One region of the Trichocoleus sp. DQ-A2 genome, then DNA from elsewhere that is predicted to be linked to it. Evidence: riboswitches for the same ligand, from Rfam matches in the RefSeq annotation. Region 1 holds a riboswitch; the other holds the start of a gene.
The links. Region 1 has a riboswitch for cobalamin ahead of NC997_RS20815 (sirohydrochlorin chelatase). Riboswitches for the same ligand answer to the same signal wherever they lie in the genome.
Positions count from the first base shown of each region.

Region 1 (3,190 bases):
TTCGCTGTGGAAAATCAAGAAAAATTAAATGGGGTGATTCCGTCTAGGAGGAAGCGTTTCAGAAGAACTAATATTTACTTTAAAGTCAATTCGTATTTTTCCTGAAATAAAGATGTAGTAATTATTAAATTTACAATTTTATTAATTTGACTTTATTCTAACTTTATTTAAATAAACGTATTCTGGTTTTAGTAAGCAGAGCATCTACAAAATAACAAGTCATGAAAAAGCTTTTGATGTTGGTAGCGATCGCGCTGTTTGTTCCATTCTTTGCCCAGCGCTCCGAAGCCGCCACGATGCTTAAGGTGTCGCAAGAATCTAAACCAGGTTTGGGTGATTTTGATAGTAATATCTTGGGGTTTGTTGACGCTTTCAGTACAAATAAAACAGCAGCCAATTACTACCAGTATAGCAAAGGTTATAATTCATCCTTTAGTAACCCAGTCCTGAGTTTAACGGCTAAGCAATCTCACCTTTTTTTTGTAGATGCTATTGATGGGCTGTCACTGTTCATCGTTCATTCTAAGCCGGGTAATCTAACAGGTGGAGCAGCTAAAATGAGCTTTAACTTGTTGGGAGATACGGCGGAATTAAAAATTGTAGACGATTTAGGTGAGGCAACTGCAAATTCCACTGGCACCGTCTTTACTTCAAATCAGAGTTGGGGAGCTTGTTGCACTGATGGTTTAGCCATTGGTTCGCTTGACAGCAATTGGGAAATGTTGGTGCAATTCACTGCGCCGCCTAGAGAGTTGAACAGATGGCAAGTGTATTCTTCATCAACCTCGGCAAATATTTCACTCTCGATGCAAACAGGGCGTCGAGTAAAATTAAACGTTGCACCCGTATCTACACCTGAGCCTTCAAGTATGACTTCCTTAGTTTTTGCCGGGTTAGCACTGGCTGTACGTCGTCGCACTCAGGGCGGTATTTTGTAATGGAGAATTTGTATTTTTTATCAGACTTCTATGTATGGGGTTAGCTTTATACAGTCAGCAATGGTTTGGATTGATAAGGTTCTATAAGCTACAAAAAATGGGAGCATCCCGCTTTTGTAAAAAAGCCACAAACGGTCAATCAATTCTAGAGTTGCTCGAGCGAGCGTCAAACTTGCGAATGATACTCGATAAAGTTGGAAAAATTTTCCTTCAGTTTTGATGGGGCATCAAAAACTGGCATCTGGAGAGTCTTGGGAATACCCCCTCCCCCTGGATTTTGAGCTGCGACCGGATCGGCTAAGATATCAAGGCACACGTAAAGGGTAACAACGTGGGGAAACGCCGGTGCAAATCCGGGGCTGTGCGGCAGCTGTAAACGAGATGACTCTCGGAAGCCAGAATGCCTACTTAGTACTACCTTCATACAGTCTAACTTCCTGCCTTGCACGGGAAAGGAGCAATCAAATTGATGCCTAGTATAAATTCAACCGATCTGATGGGACTGCAATCCCCTACTCCCCAGTCGATTCAATTGCCGCCGCTACCTTTGCGTCGTCCGTTGTTGATGGTTGGTCATGGCACCAAAGATGAGGATGGACGGCAGAGTCTTCTAGATTTTGCCGATGCGTATCAAGCGTTAGACCCGTCGCGTCCTGTTTTACCTTGTTTTCTAGAACTCACTACCCCCACGATACAGGAGGGGGTGGATCGCTGTGTAGAAGAGGGTTACACGGAACTCTCTGTATTGCCGATTTTGCTATTTGCAGCTCGACACAATAAGTTTGATGTTACGAATGAGTTAGACCGGGCAAGGGTTAGACATCCCCAGGTGAAGTTTTACTATGGGCGTCATTTTGGGATTACGCCAGGGATTTTGGATTTGTGGCGATCGCGTCTTTCGGAATTAGACCAACCCCAGTACAATCGCTCAGAAACGGTTCTGCTCTTTGTCGGTCGGGGTTCCAGCGATCCTGATGCGAACAGCGATGTTTATAAGCTTGCCCGGATTCTGTGGGAAGGTAGCGGCTACGCCACCGTTGAAACTTGCTTTATTGGCATTACCCATCCCCGTCTGGAAGAAGGGTTCCGCCGTGCTAGACTCTACGAGCCTAAACGCATTATCGTCCTACCGTACTTCCTATTTACCGGCGTCTTAGTTAAAAAGATTTTCGACATCACGGCGCAACAACAGGAGCAATACCCGGATATTTCCATGACTTGCCTACCAGAAATGGGCATTCACCCTCAGTTGTTGTCTGTATTAAGAGAACGAGAAATTGAGACGCAGTTGGGGCAAGTGCAAATGAATTGCGAAATGTGCAAATTCAGGATAGCAGCCAATAGCAACAGTAACGGGCACACTCCCGCCCACGATCATTCCCATCATGGACATGGGCATGGGCATGGGCATGGGCATGGGCATGGGCATGGGCATGGGCATGGTCACGATCATGCTCACCCTGCTGAAGATCCATACAGAAATGTAGAGCAATATCACCAAAAGATTTGGCAAGCGCCTTGAATATTTGATAAGTAGTCATTAGTCAGTTGTTATTAGTCATTGGTGTCACTCGCAAAGAACTTAGAACTAATGACTACTGACACCCAACTACTTCATTACCTAAAAACTGATGTCTAAAGAATTTGTAATTGGTGAGCGAGTCCGTGTGGTAACGTTGCCGCCTTACGTTAAAACAGCGGAACCGATGCCGATGCTGCGTCCTCCTGATGTGATTCAGCTTGGGGAAGAGGGGGTCGTTGTTGACCGGCGTCCAGGGGGATATTGGAGCGTCCGCTTTGCCAGAGGAGTTTTTTTGCTGGATAGCCAGTTTATAGAGTCCGTGCAGGCGATCGCTGATACCGAATCAGGGACAGAGGCAACTGATGTGCGATCGCACAATGTACTACCGGAGCAAAAATATATCGTTGACCCCAGCTGAGTCAGAGGCGAGCGCGTGTCCTCAAAGCAAGGCGTTCGCCTAGCGCTGACTTGTCAGTTCGCACCTCAACAATCGCTAACCCCGATTAAATTACTTCCGCTTTTTCTGGTTTTTCTTGCGTGACTCCTTGGACATCTTTTTTTTAGACTTGGCTTTGGGATCGCTCTTGCCAGGGCGAAAGCCTTTTGCTTCCTGAGAAATTGATGAACCCGTGAAGCCAGGATCGCTGACCCCCTTTCTTTGAAAGCTCTGGTTAAATTCTTTCTTCGGTAATTCTTCAGGCGACTTCAAGCCCAATCCCACCTGCACATC
Region 1 is NZ_JAMPKD010000023.1:38,156-41,345, forward strand. Features, by position in the region: gene NC997_RS20810 (hypothetical protein) at 222-938, shown strand; cobalamin riboswitch at 1,230-1,365, shown strand; gene NC997_RS20815 (sirohydrochlorin chelatase) at 1,408-2,460, shown strand; gene sipA (regulatory protein SipA) at 2,570-2,878, shown strand; gene NC997_RS20825 (hypothetical protein) at 2,969-3,190, opposite strand, start outside.

Region 2 (3,190 bases), on a different contig from region 1:
ATATGAGCGGGATTGGTCTGATTAAAATCTACGCTCAGGAGGAGAACGAACGCCGTGCCTTCTCCCGGTTAAATAATCGCCTGTTGCAAGCCAATATCCAATTAGCAAAGACCAGAAATGTCTTGTTTCCAATCATTCAAGGCATGGCTTTTATCAGCTTACTGATATTGCTATGGGTTGGAGCACGATCAATTGTGGCGGGTGCGATCACAATTGGCGATTTTCTGGCGTTGATTCTCTATACTGAACGATTAGTTTTCCCGACCGCCTTACTAGGTTTTACGATTACTGCTTACCAACGAGGTGAGGTGAGTATCGACCGCATTGAGTCGATTCTGATGGCAGAAGCCAAAATTAAAGATTCTCCGAATGCACTCGCATTACCCGTTGAAAAAGTAAGCGGTAAATTAACAGCGCGTCAACTCAGTTATACGTTTCCGGGAGCCGAAACGCCCGCGCTGAAGAATGTTAGCTTTACGATTGAACCAGGGGAAACCGTGGCGATTGTGGGACCAATTGGCTCAGGAAAATCGACACTTGCCAATGCCTTGCCGCGATTAGTGGATATTCCAAGCGATAGTTTGTTCGTAGATGGCAATGATATTACGCAGATCAAATTGCCCGATTTGCGCGGAGCGATCGCTTATGTCCCGCAAGACAGCTTTCTGTTTAGTACCACCATCAAAAACAATATTCGCTACGGCAATCCTCTGAGCGAACAGACAGAGATTATTAATGCTGCCAAGCAAGCGCAAATTCACCCGGAAATTCTCAATTTTCCCCAGCAATACGAAACCATTGTCGGAGAGCGCGGCATCACCCTCTCAGGGGGACAGCGACAGCGAACTGCTCTCGCCCGTGCTTTGCTGATGGATTCCCCGATTCTGATTTTGGATGATGCTCTCTCCAGCGTTGATAATCAAACTGCCACAGCCATTTTGAATAATCTTTCGGAAGGCATCCAGCGCAAAACGGTTATTTTTATCTCTCACCAATTGTCTGCGGCTGCAACTGCCGATCGCATTTTTGTGATGGATCGAGGTCAAATTGTGCAGTCTGGGACTCATGCCGAACTTTTGCAACAACCTGGACTTTACCGTTCGCTTTGGAACCAGCACGAGCTAAAGGAAATCCTCAGCTAATTTTAGTAGCACTCAAGTAGCGATCGCTATTTGAGTTTCTTGAGGTAATGCAATTTGATTCGTCGGGTTGGATGGTACTTCGGAAACGCTGGGTGTAAAGAACATTAAAGCCGAACCCAGCAGACAATTAACGCACATTTTTCCGATTCCTCCTCAAATAAAGCGGCTCTTGGAGTCATCTGTTTGAGTTGAGGTTCATTTTACCCATACTTTTTAAAATGCCAGCACTGAAGTGATATGATTGCCCTACTCAATCGGTTCTGGTGGGGAGCAGCCACCAGAGGTAACGGGGAAAGTTCGGTGTAAAACCGTCGCTGTCCCGCAGCTGTAATGAGATCCGTCGTTTTGGTCTCTCAGCCAGAATACCCGCCGAGAGAAATTGATTTGCGAAATCTGCGAGGTACAGAATATGTCTAAAGATAGACGCTTTGCTTTCTTAAATCTGATGCAAAGCCGAACGGTAATTGTATTTTTGGTTTTAATTAGCACTTTCCTATGTGCCCAGCGGGCGATCGCTCACCATCCAATGGGTGGCAAGACGCCGTCTAATTTCTTTGAAGGGTTCTTTTCAGGGCTAGCCCACCCCTTGATTGGACTGGATCATTTTGCGTTTGTGGTGGCGATTGGATTACTGGCGGTTGGGCAAGTGCGGGGCGCGTTCATCCCAGCCGGGTTTGTATTGGCAGCACTGGCGGGAACTGGGATTCATTTACTCAATCTAGATTTACCGGCAGCTGAGATAGCGATCGCCGGTTCCGTGATTGTCTTTGGGGCGCTGCTGCTAACGCCAAACAAACCAAACTGGATGGTTCTTATAGCGCTGGGAGCGCTTGCTGGTTTATTTCACGGCTATGCTTATGGCGAGGCAATCGTCGGTGCTGGTATGACACCGCTTGTTGCTTACCTTCTGGGTTTCACTTTCATTCAATATGGCGTTGCCTTGGTTGCCATGCTGCTTGGCAATGCAGTGAGCCGGAAATCTGCCACTCAACCTTTATCCTGGCAGCGATTTGCCGGTTTGGTTATCTGCTCGATTGGAGTGGTTTTCTTGAGTAATTCCGTCCTCGGTTAATGATAATCTCGCGCAAAGACGCAAAGTTTTTGTTAGCGTCTTTGCGTCTTTGCGCGAAATTTGAAAGGAAATTATCCTGATTGTGCAACACCAAAATTTAAGTGTGAAACGGCACGGTTACTAGCGGCAGAAACCCTAGTAGTATCCAATGCCAAAGCCATATGCTGGGTGAAGCTGACTCCTCTGATGGTGCCAGAAGCGCTTCGATTCTCTCCTCTAAACGATTTCGAGGGGTCATGGCACTGAACGCTGCACAGAAACTTTCAGACTGTACTGGCGAGACACTCACCACCAATAGCAGAGATTCTGCTAACAACAAGGGATCTACCTGTTGCGCCGCCCATCGATCCGCACGAAGTTCCCGCAATAGTAAAAGTTCTTGCCACAAAGCTTCTGTATTCGGCAACCAAGCGGTTATCTGGCGCACCCAGCCAAGCCAGAAAAACCAAAACGTATCCCGATAATAGTAATGCGCTTGTTCGTGGGCGAGAACTGCTTCTAGATGATCTCGATCGAGGGTTTCTAACAATCCCTGACTGACGACTAATTCAGGCTGCCAGAAACCAATTTGGGCGCTAAATAGAACGCTGGCATTGAGAAGGCGACCCAATTTACCTTCAAGCTCGATTTGGGGATAAGTGCGTGTCTGTTGTACCGAACGCCATCCTTCATGTGCCAGCTTTAGACATAAAATTCCGGCAACGCCTAAAAATCCCCAGGCGAAGGAGTAACTGAACCATCCGGCTTGCAGTCCTCCCATCTTTCCGTCTGCACCCATGCAAATAACTGCGATCGCTGTCACGATCAATAGCAGCGGCGGAAACAAAAATAACCCAAAGGATCGTTGCCAGCGTTGCGTCCAAGTTCCTGATGGCTCTAACCCTGTGCATCTCAGACACCACGCCAATCCTAACGCCGTCAGAATCATCGCTAGATGCATGATTTTCCCTCCTCTCTCGCTTTGCGTGCGGATTGA
Region 2 is NZ_JAMPKD010000006.1:223,992-227,181, forward strand. Features, by position in the region: gene NC997_RS07960 (ABC transporter ATP-binding protein) at 1-1,142, shown strand, start outside; gene NC997_RS07965 (hypothetical protein) at 1,155-1,280, opposite strand; cobalamin riboswitch at 1,381-1,531, shown strand; gene NC997_RS07970 (HupE/UreJ family protein) at 1,552-2,214, shown strand; gene NC997_RS07975 (M56 family metallopeptidase) at 2,312-3,154, opposite strand; gene NC997_RS07980 (BlaI/MecI/CopY family transcriptional regulator) at 3,145-3,190, opposite strand, start outside.
Region 2: linked by a shared signal. The riboswitch ahead of NC997_RS07970 (HupE/UreJ family protein) and the one ahead of NC997_RS20815 (sirohydrochlorin chelatase) in region 1 are both predicted to bind cobalamin.